3 regions of the Streptomyces sp. NPDC059696 genome follow, and region 3 is predicted to be linked to each of the others. Evidence: riboswitches for the same ligand, from Rfam matches in the RefSeq annotation. Region 3 holds a riboswitch; each other region holds the start of a gene.
What was found. Region 3 has a riboswitch for cobalamin ahead of ACFV20_RS25975 (ribonucleoside-diphosphate reductase subunit alpha). Riboswitches for the same ligand answer to the same signal wherever they lie in the genome.
Positions count from the first base shown of each region.

Region 1: linked by a shared signal. The riboswitch ahead of ACFV20_RS10970 (energy-coupling factor ABC transporter permease) and the one ahead of ACFV20_RS25975 (ribonucleoside-diphosphate reductase subunit alpha) in region 3 are both predicted to bind cobalamin.
Region 2: linked by a shared signal. The riboswitch ahead of ACFV20_RS19000 (ABC transporter substrate-binding protein) and the one ahead of ACFV20_RS25975 (ribonucleoside-diphosphate reductase subunit alpha) in region 3 are both predicted to bind cobalamin.

Region 1 covers NZ_JBHWFG010000008.1:59,102-65,878, forward strand. Annotated here, with positions in the region: gene ACFV20_RS10945 (alpha/beta fold hydrolase) at 1-577, opposite strand, end outside; gene ACFV20_RS10950 (maleylpyruvate isomerase N-terminal domain-containing protein) at 651-1,307, opposite strand; gene ACFV20_RS10955 (energy-coupling factor ABC transporter ATP-binding protein) at 1,467-2,321, opposite strand; gene cbiQ (cobalt ECF transporter T component CbiQ) at 2,318-3,067, opposite strand; gene ACFV20_RS10965 (energy-coupling factor ABC transporter substrate-binding protein) at 3,074-3,442, opposite strand; gene ACFV20_RS10970 (energy-coupling factor ABC transporter permease) at 3,439-4,146, opposite strand; cobalamin riboswitch at 4,176-4,361, opposite strand; gene ACFV20_RS10975 (protein kinase) at 4,490-5,941, opposite strand; gene ACFV20_RS10980 (MDR family MFS transporter) at 6,161-6,777, opposite strand, start outside.
Region 2 covers NZ_JBHWFG010000016.1:46,127-52,903, forward strand. Annotated here, with positions in the region: gene ACFV20_RS18990 (ABC transporter ATP-binding protein) at 1-30, opposite strand, end outside; gene ACFV20_RS18995 (FecCD family ABC transporter permease) at 27-1,079, opposite strand; gene ACFV20_RS19000 (ABC transporter substrate-binding protein) at 1,076-2,092, opposite strand; cobalamin riboswitch at 2,161-2,351, opposite strand; gene ACFV20_RS19005 (CoA-binding protein) at 2,436-2,864, shown strand; gene ACFV20_RS19010 (4-hydroxybenzoate 3-monooxygenase) at 2,923-4,146, shown strand; gene ACFV20_RS19015 (ArsR/SmtB family transcription factor) at 4,359-4,718, opposite strand; gene ACFV20_RS19020 (cation diffusion facilitator family transporter) at 4,782-5,852, shown strand; gene ACFV20_RS19025 (YbaK/EbsC family protein) at 5,912-6,469, opposite strand; gene ACFV20_RS19030 (XRE family transcriptional regulator) at 6,513-6,777, opposite strand, start outside.
Region 3 covers NZ_JBHWFG010000026.1:34,523-41,299, forward strand. Annotated here, with positions in the region: gene ACFV20_RS25955 (GntR family transcriptional regulator) at 1-700, shown strand, start outside; gene ACFV20_RS25960 (DUF3311 domain-containing protein) at 843-1,109, shown strand; gene mctP (monocarboxylate uptake permease MctP) at 1,106-2,734, shown strand; gene ACFV20_RS25970 (GNAT family N-acetyltransferase) at 2,855-3,361, shown strand; cobalamin riboswitch at 3,397-3,570, shown strand; gene ACFV20_RS25975 (ribonucleoside-diphosphate reductase subunit alpha) at 3,695-6,043, shown strand; gene ACFV20_RS25980 (ribonucleotide-diphosphate reductase subunit beta) at 6,043-6,777, shown strand, end outside.

The DNA.
Region 1 (6,777 bases), on a different contig from region 3:
TCGTGCGGGCGAAGACCCGGGCGATGTCGGGGTCGGTGGCGCAGAAGCTGTTCGTGAGCTCCTGGCCCAGCTCCGGGCGCTCCGGATTGCCCATGATCACCGGTGCCATCGCGGACGACCAGCCCAGGTAGTTCGCCTCCAGGGAGGCGAGCAGCTCGTCGATGTCCTCCGTGCTGAAGCCGCCGCGGTAGCCCTCGTCGTCGATGTAGCAGGGTGAGGGGGTCACCATCACGAGCGCCCCGATCCGCTCGGGAGCCGCCTGCGCCGCCAGCACGCCCACCATGGCACTCACCGAGTGGCCCACGAACACCGCCTGCCGCAGGTCCAGCTCCTCGCAGACGTCGACGACGTCACCGGCGTACCCGTGCAACGAGGAGTAGCGCTCCTCGCTCCACGCCGCGAGCTCCGAGCCGCCGGAACCGACGTAGTCGAACAGCACCACGCAGTAGCGCTCGGCAAGCGCGGGTGCCACCAGCCGCCACATGTTCTGGTCGCAGCCGAACCCGTGCGCCAGGAGCAGCACCGGCGCGTCGACGGGACCGATGACCTTGACGTTGTTTCTGCGGCGGATGTCCATGGCCGTCATGCTCCCACCCCGGTCGGAGCGGATCGACTGCGCCCCTGCGCACCACGGCTTCGCGACCGCGAAGTCAGCCCAGGTACAGCGGCACCCCGGAGGCCAGGTCACCGAGCTCGGTCTGCTCAGCCCCGGTCGGCACACGCCTGCCGGTGCCGATCAGCAGTGCGTCCGTGTCGGAGAAGGAGGAGGGGAACGGGCCGCCCGCGAGCCGCTCCAGCATCGCCCGGGACCGGGAGAGCCCTTCCGCGGGCGGCTGCCGCGCGCCCGGGACGTGGGCGATCAGGTCGAGGTGGTGCAGCGTCCACTCCATGACGTACGCGGAGAGGTACTCGCCCACGGTGAGGACCTCGTCGCGGGTGCCGACCCGGCCTGCCGGATCGGCGAGCAGGGCCGCGCGCCCGGCGGCGGAGCCGACGTCGTCCAGATGGAACTTCAGCAGGCCCGGGTCCTCGTACGCGGCGGCGAGCCGGACGGTCAGCGCGTCGAGCGGGTCGTCACCGGTCGGCGGGGTGTCCGAGACGTCCCAGTACGTCAGCGCGTCACGGGTGGGTTCCCGGTCCGTGGGGGTGGCCAGGGTGATCAGGACGTCCTGGGCGTCGACGACCAGGTGGCACACCAGGTCACGCACCAGCCATCCCGTACAGCCGCTGGGCCGCCCGAAGTCCTCGTCGGACAGTCCGGCCACCGCCGCGCGCAACGCCGTCCAGGTACGGGAGAAGAGATCCACCCCGGCAACGTAGAACCCCGCGCGAGGGGGCACAAGCGCGTTTCGGCCGACCGCGCCCACCACCGCGTGCTCCTGCCTTCCGGACACCCGCAGCCCCCTCGCCGCCGCATGGCTTTCGGGGGGGCGGGAGCCTTCAGCCGTCCGGCCCCCGCACGGCTCCTACGCCCCGGACGCCCCCAGCCGCCCTCCCACGAGGGCGGCGAGTTCCTCCGGTGTCCGCGGGCCCGGGTGCGTCTCGGGCAGCAGACCCTGGGAGCGCAGCAGCTGCGCCGCCGCCGCGCCCCACGGCAGACGCAGCCCGGCCTCGCGGAGGAGATCCGGCCGGGCCAGGGCCGTGGCCGCGGGTCCGGTGCGGACACCGGACGGGGTGAGCAGCGCCGCGTCGTCGGCCCAGCGCAGGGCGAGGTCGACGTCGTGGGTGGCCATCACCACCGTGGTGCCGGCGGCCCGGAGCCCGTCGAGGGTGGTCAGGAGACGCTCCTGGCCGTCCGGGTCGAGTCCGGCGGTCGGCTCGTCGAGGATGAGGACCCGGGGCCGCATGGCGACCGCTCCCGCGATGGCGGTCCGTTTGCGCTGCCCGTAGGAGAGCAGATGGGTCGGCCGGTCGGCCAGGGCCGTGATGTCCAGGGCGGCCAGCGCCTCCGCCACGCGCGCCCGGACCTGCGTGTCGTCCAGGCCGAGGTTCAACGGCCCGAACGACACGTCCTGCTCGACGGAGGCCGCGAACAACTGGTCGTCCGGGTCCTGCACCACCAGCTGCACGGTCGTCCGCAGCCCGGTCAGCCCCTTGCGGTCGTACGCCACCGGCCGTCCCTCGACCGTCAGCCGCCCCTGGTGCGGTTTCAGACCGCCGGAGAGCAGCCGCATCAGCGTGGTCTTGCCGCTGCCGTTGCGGCCGAGCAGCGCGAGCGCGCGGCCCTCGCGGATGTCGAAGTCGAGGCCGCTGAGCACGGCCGGGCCGTCCTCGTAGGCGAAGGACGCGCCCCGCAGGGCGACGAGGGCGGGCTCGCTCATGTCAGCGGCCTTTCCAGTACGAGGGTGAGGACGGCCACCGCCGCGAGCAGCGCGCAACTGGCCGCGGTGAAACGGACGGAGACCCGGGCCTCGGGCACCAGGACCCGCAGGGTGCCGTCGTAGCCGCGCCCGGCGAGCCCGGCCTGGAGACGGGTGGCCCGGTCGAAGGCCCGGACGAAGGCGGTGGCGCCGAGCCCGGCCAGGGACCGCCACTCCGCGGCCCGGCCGGTGTGCCCGAGCCGGGCCGCCTGGGCCTCCCGGATGCGGCGCACGGAGTCCAGCAGCAGGAAGCTCATCCGGTACGTCACGAGCGCGACGTCGACGACCGGAGCGGGCACCCCGGCCCGGACCAGCCGGGGCAGCAGGTCGGACATGGGCGTGGTGAAGGCGAACAGCAGCACGCCCAGGGAGGCCGCCGAGGTGCGCAGCAGCAACTCCCCGGCCCGGATCGGCCCGTCGGCGGCGAAGGCGACGAAACCACCCGGCCCGCCCACCTGGACGAGCAGCGTGAGGGCGCCCGTCACGCAGAAGCCCAGCGGCACCCGGTAGGCCCGCCACAGCCGCCGCCCGGGCACACCGGCCGGACCCAGGAGCACGACCAGGGCCGTCAGGAGCACCAGGGCCGCGCCCGGCCAGGGCGGCAGCGAGATCGCGAGCAGGGTGAGACCGAGTCCGAGCACGGCCTTGTCCACGGGATGGCGGCGGCGCCAGCGACTGCCGTGCGCCGCCGCGTCGATCGGCAGCACCCGGGCTCAGTCCCGTTCCGCGGCGGACTTCCCGGCGGTGCCGGCGAGCGTGTCGTCGGACTCCCGCTCCAGCGCCCGCTGCTCGCCCTGCCTGCGGCCCCGGCGCAGACCGAAGTAGTAGGCGAGTACACCGGCGCCGAGAGCCGCCTGGAGGGCGAACAGCGCCGACTCGATCTCGCCGGAGGGCGGTTCGTACAAGGGCGAGAACCACGGCTCGTAGTCCGGCTTCAGCTCGGTGATCGCCGTCTCCGCCTCGGCGTCGGCGCCCGTGAACGGCTCCTTCTTGTGGTCGCCGAGCCCGAGCGCCAGGGGCAGCACCGCCAGCGCGGCCACGGCGAGCAGCAGGAGCAGGTTGATCTTCGTGTTCCGCTTCATCGGGCCACTGCCTCGGTCTCGGTCTCCGTCCGGGCCCGCCGGGTGGCGACGAGCACGCCCAGCCGGGTCAGTTCGCCCTTGCTGGACTGCACCAGCAGCCGCATCACGAGCACGGTCAGCAGGCCCTCGCTCACCGCGAGCGGGATCTGGGTGACGGCGAAGATGGAACCGAATTTGCCGAGCGCGCCCAGGAACCCGCTGCCCGGGTCGGGGAACGCGAGCGCCAGCTGCACGCTGGTGACGCAGTAGGTGGACAGGTCGGCGAGGAACGCGGCGAAGAACACCGCCACCATCAGCGGTGCGTTGGAGCGCCGCAGCAGCCGGTAGACGGCGTATCCGGCCCAGGGCCCGACGATCGCCATGGAGAAGACGTTGGCGCCGAGCGTGGTGAGGCCGCCGTGCGCGAGCAGCAGTGCCTGGAAGAGCAGGGTGATGGTGCCCAGCACCGCCATGATGGGCGGCCGGAACAGGATGGCGCCCAGGCCCGTGCCGGTGGGGTGCGAGCAACTGCCCGTGACGGACGGCAGTTTCAGGGCGGACAGGACGAAGGTGAAGGCACCGGACGCACCGAGGAGCAGCGTGCTCTCGGGATGCTCGCGCACTTCACGGGTGAGCGACCGGACCCCGTGGACGACGAACGGCGCCGACGCGACGCCCCAGGCGACCGCGTGCGCCGGAGGAAGGAAACCCTCGGCTATGTGCATGGCTCAGCAGACCCTCTCCAGCACCTCGTGGATGGTTGACGCGCCTTGGCCGGTCTCCTGGCTGACGGGTACCACCGCCCGGACTCCGCCTTCCCGGGTCACGAGGACCCAGTGGCTGCCCCTGAGGGCTGGAGCCGGACTTCCCGATTCACAGTGGCGAGGGCCGCACCGGCATCACACCGGATTTCCCGTTCACCAAGGCCTGGTGACAATAAGGCCGGGGTAAGGGCGATGACAAGCCACCCAAGGGGCGCGTGAGGGGGCGCCCGTTCGCACACCGGCGCATCCCGCGGCCGATCCACGCGCGCTCGACAGCGGCCCGTCACACGCCGCCCGGGCCGCGTCAGTCGTCGGTCCCGTCGTCCCCGCCGTCGTCGCTCCCGTCCTCTTCCCCGCCCTGGAGCGGCTCCTGCGGCTTCGGCTGCGCCGGCCCGCCGCCTGCCCCCTGTGTCGGAGCCGCCGCACTCGGCGCGGGCGCGGCAGGAGCCGACGAGGACGGCGAGGCGGAGGGAGTGACATCGGCCACGGTGCCGGTGTCCGGCGTGTCGGCCGTACCCGGGCCGACGGCCGGGTCGGCCCGCTGGTCGGTCTGCTGCTCGGAGGAGCCGGGCGCGGAGTCCTCGGACGCCTCGGCGGCTGGACTGCTCGCCGTCGGGGACGCGTCGGGTTCCGTGCCCTCCGCGGTCGTGTCGGGCGAGAACCAGCGCATGCCGAGGAGCATCGCCGCGAGGAAGAGGCCCGCGGCGGCGGCCGTCGCGGCCACCCTCGACCGGTTGCCGGCACCGCCGCGCCCGCGGGTGCGGCCCGAACGCCCCGCCTGGGCGGCCCGGGCCGCGGTGCGGTGTCCCGTGGTCGCCGGCAGCGCGTACGTGGTCGGAGCGCCGGTGTCGGCGCCGCCGTACGAGCCCGGACCGGCGGGCTTCGCCCTGGACGTGGTGGCGGGCCGCAGCGGCGGGGAGACCTCGGGCAGTGGCTCGGGCAGGCCCTGCCAGGCGCCCCCGGCGAACCACTCGGCGGCCTGCTGGGCGGTGGGCCGGTCCTCGGGCTGCTTGGCGAGCAGACCGAGGAGGTAGTTCTCGAACGCGGGCGGAAGCCCGGCGACCCCGAGCTCGCGGGGCGGCACGGGAGCGGAGTCGAGATGCTGGTGGAGCAGGGCGACGGCGGTGTCGGCCTCGAACGGCGGTCGTCCGCTGAGGAGCTGGTAGAGCACACAGCCCAGGGAGTACATGTCCGAGGCCGGCCCGGCGGGCTTGCCCAGGGCCCGCTCGGGCGCGAGGTAGAGGCCGGTGCCGATGATCTGCCCGGTGGCGGTGAGCGCGGCGCCGGGGTCGTCGAGGAACCGCGCGATGCCGAAGTCGCCGATCTTCAGCGTGCCGGCCGTGTCCAGCAGCAGGTTGGCCGGTTTGACGTCCCGGTGCACGATGCCCTGGGCGTGCGCGGCGGCGAGCCCCGCGGACGCCTGTGCGGCGAGCCGGGCCACCCGCTCGGCGGGCAGCGCGCCGGAGCCGGCCAGCACCCCGGCGAGGCTGTCGCCCTCGACGAGCTCCATGACCAGGTACAGCCGGTTGTCGTACTCCCCGAAGTCCAGGACCCCCACGACGTTGGGGTGGTTGAGACGCCCGGCGGTCTGCGCCTCCAGACGGAACCGGGAGGCCGCCGTGGGGTCGGTGTCCTGGGGCAGCAGCAGCTTGAGGGCCACCGCTCTGGCGAGCATGGTGTCGTAGGCACGCCAGACCTCTCCCATTCCACCGCGCCCGATCTCAACATCCAGCCGGTAGCGGCCCGCTAGCAGCACTCGTCCTCGTCTCATGCGTGGGAAGGTCGCGCCGCAGGCCGAACTCCCCGCGTCCGCACGGGGGTTGGTGGGGGTGCCGCAGCCGACCCAGGATACTGGCGCGGCGTCACCGCTGATCGCCGCAGCAGTGTCCTCCTCGGGCGTCGTCTCGCACATCCCGCGCGAAGAGGTCACCCGCCGGGGTGACGCCGCGGCGTCACCGGGAGCGCCGGTGCCGTCTCAGGCCGCCGCGCCCGCCTCCTTCGCACGGCGCGGCAGCAGGGCCACCGCCAGGGCCGGTACGGCCGCGAGGACCAGCCACGGCACGGCGGCCGGCAGCCCCAGGTCGAGCAGCGAGCCGGTGGCCGCGCTGCCGGCCAGGACGATCAGGCCGGAGACGGACGACAGCGCGCCCGTGTAGAGCCCGAGCCGGCCCTCGTCGGCGAGGTCGGGGACCCAGGCGCGGGCGGCGGGCACCACCAGCATCTGCCCCACGGTGAGAAAGATCACGAAGCCCGCGGCCGGCAGCAGCCCGGCGGTGCCGGTCCAGCCTGCCGGGCGGGCCGCGGCCACCACCGCGAAACCGGTCGCGATCAGCAGCAGTCCCGCGGTCATCGAGCGGCGCAGATCGAGCCGGTCGCCCGCCCAGCGGGTCACCCGCAGCTGGGTGAACACCACCAGCACCGACGACAGCGCGAAGAGCCAGGACAACGGCGCCTGCGAGCCCGTCGCGCGCTGCACCTCGTCCGGCAGGGCCAGATACAGCTGGTTGTAGGCGAGCAGATAGGAGCCGTAGGCACAGCACAGGGCGAGGAAGCTCCGGTTGTGCAGCAGGGCCCGGACCCCGCCCCGCTCGC
Region 2 (6,777 bases), on a different contig from region 3:
CGCCCCCACGGGTGCTTCCGCGCCGCTCACCGTGCCCTCCGGGTCCGGTACAGCACCGCCACGAACGCCGGCACCCCGATCAGTGACGTCACGACACCCACCGGGACCTCCTGCGGATCGAGGACGGTACGGGCCAGGGTGTCCACCCAGACCAGGAAGACCGCTCCGGCGAGGGCGGTGATGGGCAGCAGCCGCGCGTGCCCGGGGCCGGTCAGGGCCCGGGCCGCGTGCGGCAGGACCAGTCCGACGAAGCCGATCGCCCCGGCGGAGCTGACGAGCGCGGCCGTGAGCAGGGCCGTGACGCACAGCAGGACCAGGCGGGTGCGGGCGACGGACACGCCGAGCGCGGCGGCGGCGTCCTGCCCGAAGGCGAAGGCGTCGAGGGCACGGGCGTACGACAGGCACACCACCAGCGCCACCGCCAGTACGGCCAGGCACAGCCGGACATCGGTCCAGCCGGCGCCGCCGAGCGAGCCGAGGAGCCAGAACAGCACGCCGCGGGTGGTCTCGGCGTCGGCGGAGGTCAGCACGACGAATGAGGTCAGCGCGGAGAAGAGCTGCATGGCGGCGACGCCCGCGAGGACGACCCGGTCGGTGGTGCCGCCCAGGCTGTGGCTGAGCAGCAGCACCAGCGCGAACGACAGCAGGGCGCCGAGGAACGCCCCGGCCGGCACCGGCAGGGCACCGCCGCCCACGCCGAGGACGACGACGAGTACCGCTCCGGTGGAGGCGCCCGAGGACACTCCGAGGACGAAGGGGTCGGCGAGCGGGTTGCGCAGCAGGGACTGCATCACCGCTCCGCACACGGCCAGTCCGGCTCCGCACACGGCCGCGAGCAGGGTGCGCGGCAGCCGCAGCTGCCAGACGATGCCGTCCCGGATCGGCGTCAGCCCGGAGCTGCCGAGACCGAGATGGGCGGCCACGACGGACCACACGTCCGCGACGCCGATGTCGGCGGGGCCGATGGTGATGGCCACGGCGAGGGAAGCGACGAGCGCGACGGCCCCGGCCGCGCCCAGCGCGAGTCCTGCCCGGCGCCGGGGCCTGGTCCCGGCGGCCGGCAGGCCCTGGGCCGTCACCGCACCAGCCCGAAGCGGCGCAGCCCGGCGGCGACCTGCTCGACGCCCTCGACGGTGCGGATGGTCGGGTTCATGGCCTGCCCGCTCAGCAGCACGTACCGCCGGTGCCGGACGGCGTCCATGTTCCTCGTGACCGGGTTGGACTCCAGGAAGGCGATCTTCTTCTCGGCCGACTCGGCGGTCTGGGACGTGCGGGTCAGGTCGCCGATGACGAGGACGTCGGGGTCGCGGTCGGCGACCGTCTCCCAGTTGACCTGCGGCCACTCCTCGCGGGTGTCGTCGAAGACGTTCTTCGCGCCGAGGGCCCGGGTGATGATGCCGGGCGCTCCGCAACAGCCCGCCAGGTAGGGCGACTCGGAGTTCGCGAACCAGTACAGGAGGGTGACGCCGGAGGCGTCGACGCCCGCGGTGGCCTTCTTCATGCGCTGCCGGAGGGAGGCCACGAGGGCGTCGCCGCGCTTCCTCACCCCGAACACGGTCGCGAGGTCATGGACCTCGCGGTAGACGGTGTCGATGTCGAGTGCCTTGTCGCGTGCGCCGTCGCCGCCGCCCGAGTTGTCCTTGCCGGCGCAGTCGGACGGGGAGACGTAGGTGGGGACGCCGAGCTTCTCGAACTGTTCGCGGGTGGCGACGCCGCCCTTGCCGAGGGTGGAGACGAAGGACGCGGCGACGAAGTCGGGCTCGGCGTCCAGGACGCGCTCGAAGGACGGGTTGTCGTCGGCGAGGCGTGGCACCGTCGCGTCGGCCTTCTCCAGCCCCTTCATCACGGGGTCGGTCCAGGTGGCCGTGCCCGCGAGGCGGTCGGCGAGGCCCAGGGAGAGCAGGATCTCGGTGGTGCCCTGGTTGAGGGACACGGCGTGCTGCGGCGGGGCGGGGACGCGGACCTCGTGCCCGCAGTCGGTGAGGGTGACGGCGGCCTTGGCGTCGGTGGACGTGGTGCCGCCGCAGCCGGTCAGGAGAAGGAATCCGGCCGTGAGCAGCGCGGCGGCGCGGGCGGGGCGGGCGAGGGGCACGGGAACCAGTCCTCAGGCGTCGAGGGCTCATGCGCGGAGCCCGGTCGTACGGTGCTCCCCCGCCGCGCGCGGCCGCGGGGGCCGCCAGCAGGTCTTCGGACTCGGGTTCGCCCGGGTCGGAGCGCCTTCCCGGACGTCCGTGCAGGAGTCCAGTGGCCGAGGCCCCGCCCGTCCCCCTCACCGCTGCGCGTCAGTTCCGGATTCGCACCGGATTCCCTGACCCACGTACATGGGTTCGACTGGCCTCGGCAAGCTATCACGGGGGCCGTCAGGGGAATCACCGCGCACCCGCCGCCGTTGAAGGGGAGGAGCAGTTCGTCCACGACGTGCGAGGAGGCCGCCGGTGTACGGCGACGAGGCAACGGTCCGCAGGATCCTCACCGGGCTCGGCGACACCTGGGCGGTGGTGGGCCTGTCGTCGAACCGGCAGCGCGCGGCGTACGGCGTCGCCGCCGTGCTGCAGCGTTTCGGCAAGCGCGTCGTACCGGTGCACCCGAAGGCGGAGACGGTGCACGGGGAGAAGGGGTACGCGAGTCTGGCGGACATCCCCTTCGACGTGGACGTCGTGGACGTGTTCGTGAACAGCGAGCTCGCCGGAGCCGTCGCGGACGAGGCGGTCGCCAAGGGCGCGAAGGGCGTCTGGTTCCAGCTCGGCGTGATCGACGAGGGGGCGTACGACCGGACGCGCGCGGCGGGCCTGGAGATGGTGATGGACCGCTGCCCGGCCATCGAGATCCCGCGGCTGCCCCGGCACGACGTACGGACATCCTGACCTGAGGCCTCCTCCCGGAGGTGCCCGTCCGCCGGGAGGAGGCCTCCATAATGTGCGCATGTCCCACGCCTCTCCGCCTCCGGACTCCGACGGCCCGCAACGCTTTCCGGTCGTCGTCGTGGGCGCCGGCCCGGCGGGTCTGACCGTCGGCAACATCCTGCGGGCCGCGTCCGTCGGCTGTCTGGTGCTGGAGGCGGAGACCCGCGAGGTCATCGAACGGCGGCCCCGTGCGGGGGTCATCGAGGAATGGGCCGTACGCGGCCTGGAGAAGCGGGGCCTCGCCCGGAACCTGCTGGACCGCGCGGAACTGCACACCGCCTGCGAGTTCCGCTTCGAGGGGGAGCGCTACCGGTTTCCCTACGGCGAGCTGACGGGAAGTCACCACTTCGTCTACCCGCAGCCGTTGCTGGTGACGGACCTGGTGCGCGAGTACGCCGACGTCCGCGGCGGCGAGATCCGCTTCGGCGTCCGGGACGTGGCGCTGCACGACCTCGACAGCGACCAGCCGTCCGTGTCGTACGCCTGCCCCGAGACGGGTGAACGCCGACTCGTGCACTGCGACTTCGTCGCCGGGTGCGACGGGGCACGGGGAGCGACCCGGGCCGCGCTCCCTCCCGAGCGGGTCCGGATCGCGCGGCACGACTACGGCATCGGCTGGCTGGCCCTGCTCGCCGAGGCGCCGCCGTCCGCCGACTGCGTGCTGTTCGGCTGCCACGCGCGCGGGTTCGCCGGCCAGATGCCCCGCAGCCCGGAGCTGACCCGCTACTACCTCCAGTGCCCGCCGGGCGACGATCCGGACAACTGGCCGCACGAGCGCGTCTGGTCGGAGCTCCGGCAGCGGCTCGGGGCGGCCGGCGCGCCCCCGCCGACCGAGGGGCGGCTGATCGAGAAGCGCGTGCTGGACATGCACGACTACGTGGTCGAGCCGATGGTGCACGGCCGGCTCCATCTCGCGGGCGACGCGGCCCACCTGGTCGCCCCCATCGCGGCCAAGGGCATGAATCTCGCCCTGCACGACGCCTTCCTCCTCGGCGACGCCCTGGTGGCCCGGCTGACCACCGGCGACGACAGCGGCCTCGGCGGCTACGCGGAGGCGTGTCTGCGCCGGGTGTGGGACTACCAGGAGTTCTCGCAGTGGCTGTCCGAGGTGTACCACGGCACGGCGGCGGGCGACCCGTTCCGTGCGGGCACCGCGCTCGCCCGGCTGCGCCGCCTGTTCACCTCGCCCACCGCGGCCGCCGCCTTCGCCGAGCAGTACCTGGGGACGGCGGCACGCTACTGAGCGAGCCGCGCGTCTCGGGACCGCGTCCCTGCCGTGCGAGCCGCGCCCAGCAGAACCGCGTCCCTGCCGTGCGAGCCGCGCCCAGCAGAACCGCATCCCTGCCGTGCGAGGCGTGCCCAGCGGGACCCCGGCGCTGCCGTGCGAGCCGCGCCCAGCGGAACCGCGTCCCTGCCGTGCGAGGCGTGTCCAGTGGGACCTGGGTGCTGCCGTGGTCAGTCGTGCGGGGGGCGGTCGCTGAGGCGGTGGTCGGCCACGTTCAGCGCCTCGTCGACCAGGCGGCGCAGATGGCCGTCGCGCAGTGAGTAGATCACCCGGCGGCCGTCCTTGCGCGTGTCCACCAGGCCCGCCAGGCGCAGTCGCGCCAGGTGCTGGCTGACGGCCGGCCTGGCCGCCCCGCACGCCTGCGTGAGGGTCGTGACGTCCGCCTCTCCCCCGGTCAGCGCGTGCAGCAGGGCGAGCCGGGTCCGGTCCCCCAGCAGGGCGAGAACCTCCGCGGCGAGCGCGAACTGTTCCTCGCCCGGGCTGCGCGGATGCGCATCGTGCGCAGATGAGAGGTGCATGCGTGCGCTCATAAGCACATAATGGCGGCACGGCACGGGTACGTCCACTCCCGCGCGCACCGGAAGGGGATCCACGTGAGTGACCGGCACGAGCAGGCCCGCCCTCATGAGCACACCCACGGGCACGATCACGAAGACCGGCCCGGGCACGGCCACCGCCACGGCCTGCGCCACCGGGTCGGTCACCTGCTCGTGCCGCACTCCCACGAGTCGGCCGACAAGGTCGACTCCGTCCTGGAGTCCTCGGCCCGCGGGATGCGGGCGCTGTGGGTCTCGCTCGCCGTGCTCGGCGTGACGGCACTGGCCCAGGCGGTCGTCGTGGCCGTGTCGGGCTCCGTGGCGCTGCTCGGGGACACGGTGCACAACACCGCGGACGCGCTGACCGCCGTCCCGCTCGGGATCGCCTTCGTGCTGGGCCGGCGGGCGGCCACGCGCCGTTTCACCTACGGCTACGGCCGGGCCGAGGACCTGGCCGGTCTCGTGATCGTGCTGACCATCGCCGCGTCGGCGGCCTTCGCGGGCTGGACGGCCGTGGACCGACTGCTGGATCCGCGCCCGGTGCAGCACGTCCCGGCGGTCGCCGTGGCCGCGCTCGTCGGCTTCGCCGGCAACGAGTGGGTGGCCCGCTACCGCATCCGCGTCGGCCGCTCGATCGGCTCGGCCGCACTGGTCGCCGACGGTCTGCACGCCCGCACCGACGGCTTCACCTCACTGGCGGTGCTGCTGGGCGCCGGTGGCTCGGCCCTGGGATGGGAACCGGCGGACCCGATCGTCGGACTGGCGATCACGGCGGCCATCGCCCTGGTGCTGCGGGACGCGGCCCGGGAGGTGTTCCGCCGGGTGATGGACGCCGTCGACCCGGCCCTGGTGGACCGGGCCGAGCGGGCACTGACGGAGGTGCCCGGGGTGCGGGGGGTGGGTGAACTGCGGCTGCGCTGGATCGGCCACCGGCTGCGCGCCGAGGTGGCGGTCGTGGTCGACGGCGAGGCGACGGTGCGCGAGGCCCACCGGATCGCCGTGGACGCCGAGCACGCGCTGCTGCACGCGGTACCGCGCCTGACCGCGGCCCTGGTGCACGCGGACCCGGAGCCGGCCCCGGGCGAGAGCGACCCACATCTGCCGCTGGCCCACCACATGGCGGCGTAGACGGGGAGCGCCCAGGCGGCCGCCGGAGCCGTCGCCGGCCGGCGCGGCGCGGCGTCGGGTCAGGAGACCCCGAGCCCCTCCAGCACCTCGGCACCGGGCAGCTGCGCGAACGCCTTGCCCGGGACCAGCAGCTTGCCGCGCCGCCGTCCGCTGCCGACCAGCACGTACGGCAGGTCGGCCACGGCCGCGTCCACCAGCAGCGGCCAGCCGTCCGGCAGCCCGAGCGGGGTGATACCGCCGTACTCCATGCCGGTCTCGCCGGTCGCCGTGTCCATGGAGGCGAAGGAGGCCTTGCGGGCGCCGAGCCTGCGGCGTACCACACCGTTGACGTCGACCCGGGTGGTGGACAGCACGAGGCACGCCGCGAGCGTGGACTCGCCGCCCCGCTTGCCGGAGACCACCACGCAGTTCGCCGACCGCTCCAGCAGGTCCTGCCCGTAGTGCTCCACGAAGGTGGCGGTGTCGGCCCACTCCGGGTCGGTGTCGACGTAGACGATCTGCTCCGCCGGGACGCTGCCCCGCCAGTGGCGTACGGCGTCGGCGACCGGGGCGGTGAGTTCGCCGAGGCAGGCGGGGGCCGGGCGGGCGTTGTCGAACTGTCCGATGGGTGCGCGCATGGCCGCACGCTAACAACAGCGGGCCGGTGCGGGACCGGGCGTCTCAGGTCACGGGCGGCACCGAGACGGCCATGACCATCTCCATGGGCGCGTCGCCGGTGTTGCCGTAGGCGTGCGGGACGTTCGCCTCGAAGTGGACGCTGGCGCCCGCGGGCACCCGGTGCTCGACGCCGTCGACGGTGAGGGTCAGCTCGCCCGCCGTGACGTGGAGCAGTTCGGTCGTGCCGGCGGGGTGCGGGTCCGACGGGCTGCTCTCGCCGGGCATGAGCCGCCAGTCCCACATCTCCAGCGGGCCGGGCGCCTCGGTG
Region 3 (6,777 bases):
CAAGTACTACCGGCTGAAGAAGCACCTGCTCGACATGACCGAGACCCAGGCGCCGGGCACGCCGGTCCCGCCCGAGCGCACGCTGGCGGCGGAGTTCGACACCTCCCGCACCACCGTGCGCCAGGCGCTGCAGGAGCTGGTCGTCGAGGGCCGGCTGGAGCGCATCCAGGGCAAGGGCACGTTCGTCGCCAAGCCGAAGGTCTCGCAGGCGCTGCAACTGACCTCGTACACCGAGGACATGCGCGCCCAGGGCCTCGAACCCACCTCGCAGCTGCTGGACATCGGCTACATCACCGCCGACGACCGGCTGGCCGGGCTGCTCGACATCACGCCCGGCGGACGCGTGCTGCGCATCGAGCGGCTGCGCATGGCCAACGGCGAGCCGATGGCCATCGAGACCACCCACCTCAGCGCGAAGCGCTTCCCCGCCCTGCGCCGGTCCCTGGTGAAGTACACGTCCCTCTACACGGCGCTGGCCGAGGTCTACGACGTCCATCTCGCGGAGGCCGAGGAGACCATCGAGACGTCCCTGGCCACCCCGCGCGAGGCCGGTCTGCTCGGCACGGACGTCGGGCTGCCGATGCTGATGCTCTCCCGGCACTCGCTGGACCGGGACGGCCAGCCGGTGGAGTGGGTGCGGTCGGTCTACCGGGGCGACCGGTACAAGTTCGTGGCGCGGCTGAAGCGGCCCGCCGAGTAGCCGGCCGGGCGGCGCTCCGTCCCTGCTGGCGCCGGGTTTCGGTTGGGTACCGCATTGCGGACGAGGGGTTCCGCTCCCGCCTCCCCCTGACCTAGATTGCCTGCGCATTGCACAGGTGATCACCAAGGGATGGAGCCGCCTGATGTCGCAAGCGCCTGAAGCAAGCAGAGGGCCGGTGGTGACGCCCGTGCGCGTCGTCATCGCCGTGTGCCTCGTCGCGCCGTTCGTGGCCATGCTGTGGGTCGGTTCGTACGCCAAGACCGACCCGGCCTTCATCGGTATCCCGTTCTTCTACTGGTACCAGATGGCGTGGGTGCTCATCTCCACCGCTCTGACGATGATCGCCTACAAGCTGTGGCAGCGTGACCAGCGCGCCCGCTCGGCCGCGAAGGGCGGTGCGTCGCAGTGAAGGACGGCGTGAACGGCGTCGCACTCGCCGTCTTCATCTTCTTCTTCGTGGCCGTGACGGCCATGGGCTTCCTGGCCGCGCGCTGGCGCAAGGCCGAGAACGAACACAGCCTGGACGAATGGGGCCTGGGCGGGCGCTCGTTCGGCACCTGGATCACCTGGTTCCTGCTCGGCGGCGACCTGTACACGGCGTACACCTTCGTCGCCGTGCCGGCGGCGATCTACGCGGCGGGCGCGGCCGGCTTCTTCGCCGTGCCGTACACGATCCTGGTGTACCCGCTGATCTTCACCTTCCTGCCGCGCCTGTGGTCGGTGTCCCACAAGCACGGGTACGTCACGACGTCCGACTTCGTGCGCGGCCGCTTCGGCTCGAAGGGCCTGTCGCTGGCGGTGGCCGTGACGGGCATCCTGGCGACGATGCCGTACATCGCGCTCCAACTGGTCGGCATCCAGGCCGTGCTGGACGTGATGGGTGTCGGCGGCGGCGAGAACACCAACTGGTTCGTCAAGGACCTGCCGCTGCTGATCGCGTTCGGCGTGCTCGCGGCGTACACGTACTCGTCGGGTCTGCGGGCCCCCGCGCTCATCGCGTTCGTGAAGGACACGCTGATCTACATCGTCATCGCGGTGGCGATCATCTACATCCCGATCAAACTGGGCGGCTTCGACGACATCTTCGCCAAGGCCGGCGACGCGTTCAGCCAGACCAATCCGGCGACCGGCGCGCCACGCGGGGCCCTGGCACCGGCCGAGCCGGGCCAGTGGACGTACGCCACGCTGGCGTTGGGCTCCGCCCTCGCCCTGTTCATGTACCCGCACTCGATCACGGCGACGTTGTCCTCGAAGAGCCGTGAGGTGATCCGCCGCAACACCACGATCCTGCCGCTGTACTCGCTGATGCTGGGTCTGCTGGCGCTGCTCGGCTTCATGGCGATCGCGGCCGGCATCAAGGTGCAGAACGGTCAGCTGGCGATCCCGCAGCTGTTCGAGACGATGTTCCCGGACTGGTTCGCGGGCGTGGCGTTCGCGGCGATCGGCATCGGCGCGCTGGTGCCGGCGGCCATCATGTCCATCGCGGCCGCGAACCTCTTCACCCGCAACATCTACAAGGACTTCATCAAGCCGGACGCCACCCCGGCGCAGGAGACCAAGGTCTCCAAGCTGGTCTCCCTGCTGGTGAAGGTCGGCGCCCTGGCGTTCGTCCTCACCATGGACAAGACGGTCGCCATCAACTTCCAGCTGCTGGGCGGCATCTGGATCCTGCAGACCTTCCCGGCGCTGGTCGGCGGCCTGTTCACCCGCTGGTTCCACCGCTGGGCCCTGCTCGCGGGCTGGGCGGTCGGCATGGTCTACGGCACGGTCGCGGCGTACGGCGTGGCCTCCCCGACGCAGAAGCACTTCGGCGGCTCCGCGAAGGAGATCCCGGGCATCGGGGAGATCGGTTACATCGGCCTCACGGCGTTCGTCCTGAACGTGGTGGTGACGGTGGTCCTGACCTTCGTCCTGAAGGCCCTGAAGGCTCCCGACGGCATCGACGAGACCAAGCCGGAGGACTACACGGCGGACGCGGGCGACCCGGGGGTCCAGGTGGAACTCCCGCCTGCGACGGCGGGGACGAGCCATTGAGCGCGGCCTGAGCGGGCCGCGCTCAGGGGCGCGGGGAACTGCGCGAACAACCACACCACACCCGCAGCGGGCCGCCGACCTGACACACATCGGCGGCCCGCTGTCGTGCACACTCGCGCCATGGACCTCCTGATCCGCCGTGCGCATCCCACCGAATACGACGAACTCGGCACCATCACCGCCCAGGCCTACCTTCAGGACGGCCTCCTCGACTTCGGCGAGGGCGACGCGTACCTGGGCGTACTGAGGGACGTCGCCGGACGAGCCGGCGCCGCGGACGTCCTGGCGGCTCTGAAGGACGGCCGCGTGCTCGGCGGCGTCACCTTCGTGCCGTCCGGCGGGCCCATGGCCGACATAGCCGGCCCCGGAGAGGCCGAGATCCGCATGCTCGCCGTCGCGCACGCGGCCCGCGGACAGGGAGTCGGCGAGGCCCTCGTGCGCTCCTGCGTCGAGCGGGCACGGGCCACCCCGGGCTGCCGGAGCGTCGTGCTGTCGACCCAGCCCACCATGCACGCGGCCCACCGCATCTACGGACGGCTGGGCTTCACGCGTACCCCCGATCGTGACTGGAACCCCCTCCCGGAGCTGACGGACATCACTCTTCTCACCTATGAGTTGACGCTCTGAAACCAGCACGACACAACATCTGGGGGTGCCGTTCGAACCCGGCACAAGATGTATGCTCGTGCTCGCTGTCGCCGCAGGGGAATCCGGTGCGAATCCGGAACTGTCCCGCAACGGTGTACTTGTGCATGTCTGTTCCCGGAACCGCCCGTTCCTGGGGCCGTCGTGCACAGGGGTCAGTCCGAGGACCTGCCGACAGCGCACCCGGCCACCCGGCCGGTGTGCCCTGACGTCCGGGCCTCGTGGAGTGGGCCGGTGGACGCGACGCCGCAGTGCGCTCGCGTGCTGCCCCCTGCCCTCGACGAGGCCCCCGTGCCGAGCGAGGGAGAGCCCCACGTGACCATCGCGCCAGCCGAACCGGTCTCAGCCGAAGAGGAGCACGACGCTCCCGGTGCCGCGCTGCTGCGGACCCTGAGCGAGCTGACCGCCGACCTCCCCGACGCCGACCCCGGCCGGGTCGCCGCCGCCGCGCTGCGCGGCCGGTCCGCCGCCGCGGACGAGGCGGAGTTGCGGGAACTGGCGACGGAGGCAGCGGCCGGTCTGATCTCCGAGGACCCCGCCTACTCCCGGCTGGCCGCCCGGCTGCTGACCATCGGCATCCGCGAGGAGGCCGCCTCGCAGGGCGTCACGTCCTTCACCGAGTCCGTCGCGGTCGGCCACCGCGAGGGGCTCATCGCCGACCGCACCGCCGAGTTCGTGCGCGTCCACGCCGCCCGCCTCGACGCGCTGATCGACCGTGCGGCCGACGACCGCTTCGGCTACTTCGGCCTGCGCACCCTGCACAGCCGCTATCTGCTGCGCCACCCGCACACCCGCAAGGTCGTCGAGACGCCCCAGCACTTCATGCTGCGGGTGGCGTGCGGTCTCGCCGAGGACGACACCGTACGCGCGGTGGACGAGGTCGCGGCTCTCTACGGGCTCATGAGCCGCCTCGACTACCTCCCCTCCTCCCCCACGCTCTTCAACTCCGGCACCCGGCACCCCCAGATGTCGTCCTGCTACCTCCTGGACTCCCCGCAGGACGAGCTGGACTCCATCTACGACCGGTATCACCAGGTGGCGCGGCTGTCGAAGCACGCCGGCGGCATCGGCATCGCCTACTCCCGGATCCGCGCCCGCGGTTCACTGATCCGCGGCACCAACGGGCACTCCAACGGCATCGTCCCGTTCCTCAAGACCCTGGACGCCTCGGTCGCCGCCGTGAACCAGGGCGGCCGGCGCAAGGGTGCCGCCGCGGTCTACCTGGAGACCTGGCACGCCGACATCGAGGAGTTCCTGGAGCTGCGCGACAACACCGGCGAGGACGCCCGCCGTACGCACAACCTGAACCTCGCGCACTGGGTGCCGGACGAGTTCATGCGGCGCGTGAACGCGGACGCGCCGTGGTCGTTGTTCTCCCCCTCCGACGTGCCGGAGCTGGTCGACCTGTGGGGCGAGGAGTTCGACGCCGCGTACCGGGCGGCCGAGGCGAAGGGCCTCGCGAAGAAGACCCTGCCCGCGCGTGAGCTGTACGGCCGCATGATGCGCACCCTCGCGCAGACCGGCAACGGCTGGATGACCTTCAAGGACGCCGCCAACCGCACCGCCAACCAGACGGCCGAGCCCGGACACGTCGTGCACTCCTCCAACCTCTGCACGGAGATCCTGGAGGTCACCGACGACGGCGAGACGGCGGTCTGCAACCTGGGCTCGGTGAACCTCGGCGCGTTCGTGACCGGCGGGGACATCGACTGGGAGCGCCTGGACGAGACCGTCCGCACGGCCGTGACGTTCCTCGACCGGGTCGTGGACATCAACTTCTACCCGACCGAGCAGGCGGGCCGCTCCAACGCCCGCTGGCGTCCGGTCGGCCTCGGCGCGATGGGCCTCCAGGACGTCTTCTTCAAGCTGCGCCTGCCCTTCGACTCGCCCGAGGCCAAGGCCCTGTCCACCCGTATCGCCGAGCGGATCATGCTCGCCGCGTACGAGGCCTCCGCCGACCTCGCCGAGCGCAACGGCCCGCTGCCGGCCTGGGAGAAGACCCGCACGGCCCGGGGCGTGCTGCACCCGGACCACTACGACGCGGAGCTGACCTGGCCGGAGCGCTGGGCGGCGCTGCGCGAGCGCGTCGCCACGACCGGCATGCGCAACTCGCTGCTGCTGGCCATCGCGCCCACGGCCACCATCGCCTCCATCGCGGGCGTGTACGAGTGCATCGAGCCGCAGGTGTCCAACCTGTTCAAGCGCGAGACGCTGTCGGGCGAGTTCCTCCAGGTCAACTCCTACCTGGTGGACGAGCTGAAGCGGCTCGGCGTGTGGGACGCCCGCACCCGGGAGGCCCTGCGCGAGGCCAGCGGCTCGGTGCAGGGCTTCGCCTGGATCCCCGAGGACGTGCGCGCCCTCTACCGCACGGCGTGGGAGATCCCGCAGCGCGGCCTGATCGACATGGCGGCGGCCAGGACGCCGTTCCTGGACCAGTCCCAGTCCCTGAACCTGTTCCTGGAGACACCGACCATCGGCAAGCTCTCCTCGATGTACGCCTACGCCTGGAAGTCCGGGCTGAAGACGACGTACTACCTGCGCTCGCGCCCGGCGACCCGCATCGCCCGAGCCGCCCGGGCCACCGTGCCCGTGCAGGCCACCCCCGACCCGGAAGCGGTCGCCTGCTCCCTGGAAAACCCCGAGTCCTGCGAGGCCTGCCAGTAATGACCACCCAGAACCTTCTCGACCCCGGCTTCGAACTCACCCTGCGCCCCATGCGCTACCCCGACTTCTACGAGCGCTACCGGGACGCCATCAAGAACACCTGGACCGTGGAGGAGGTCGACCTCCACTCGGACGTCGCCGACCTCGCCAAGCTCTCCCCCGCGGAGCAGCACCTCATCGGCCGGCTGGTCGCCTTCTTCGCGACGGGCGACTCGATCGTCGCGAACAACCTGGTGCTGACGCTGTACAAGCACATCAACTCCCCCGAGGCGCGGCTGTACCTGAGCCGTCAGCTCTTCGAGGAGGCGGTGCACGTGCAGTTCTATCTGACGCTGCTCGACACCTATCTCCCCGACCCGGAGGACCGGGCGGCGGCCTTCGCGGCCGTGGAGAACATCCCGTCCATCCGCGAGAAGGCCGGGTTCTGCTTCAAGTGGATCAACGAGGTCGAGAAGCTGGAGCGCCTGGAGTCCCAGGCGGACCGCCGCCGCTTCCTGCTCAACCTGATCTGCTTCGCCGCGTGCATCGAGGGCCTGTTCTTCTACGGGGCCTTCGCGTACGTCTACTGGTTCCGCAGCCGGGGCCTGCTGCACGGCCTGGCCACCGGCACCAACTGGGTGTTCCGCGACGAGACGATGCACATGTCCTTCGCCTTCGACGTGGTCGACACCGTCCGCAAGGAGGAGCCGGAGCTCTTCGACGACCGGCTCCAGCAGGAGGTGACGGACATGCTC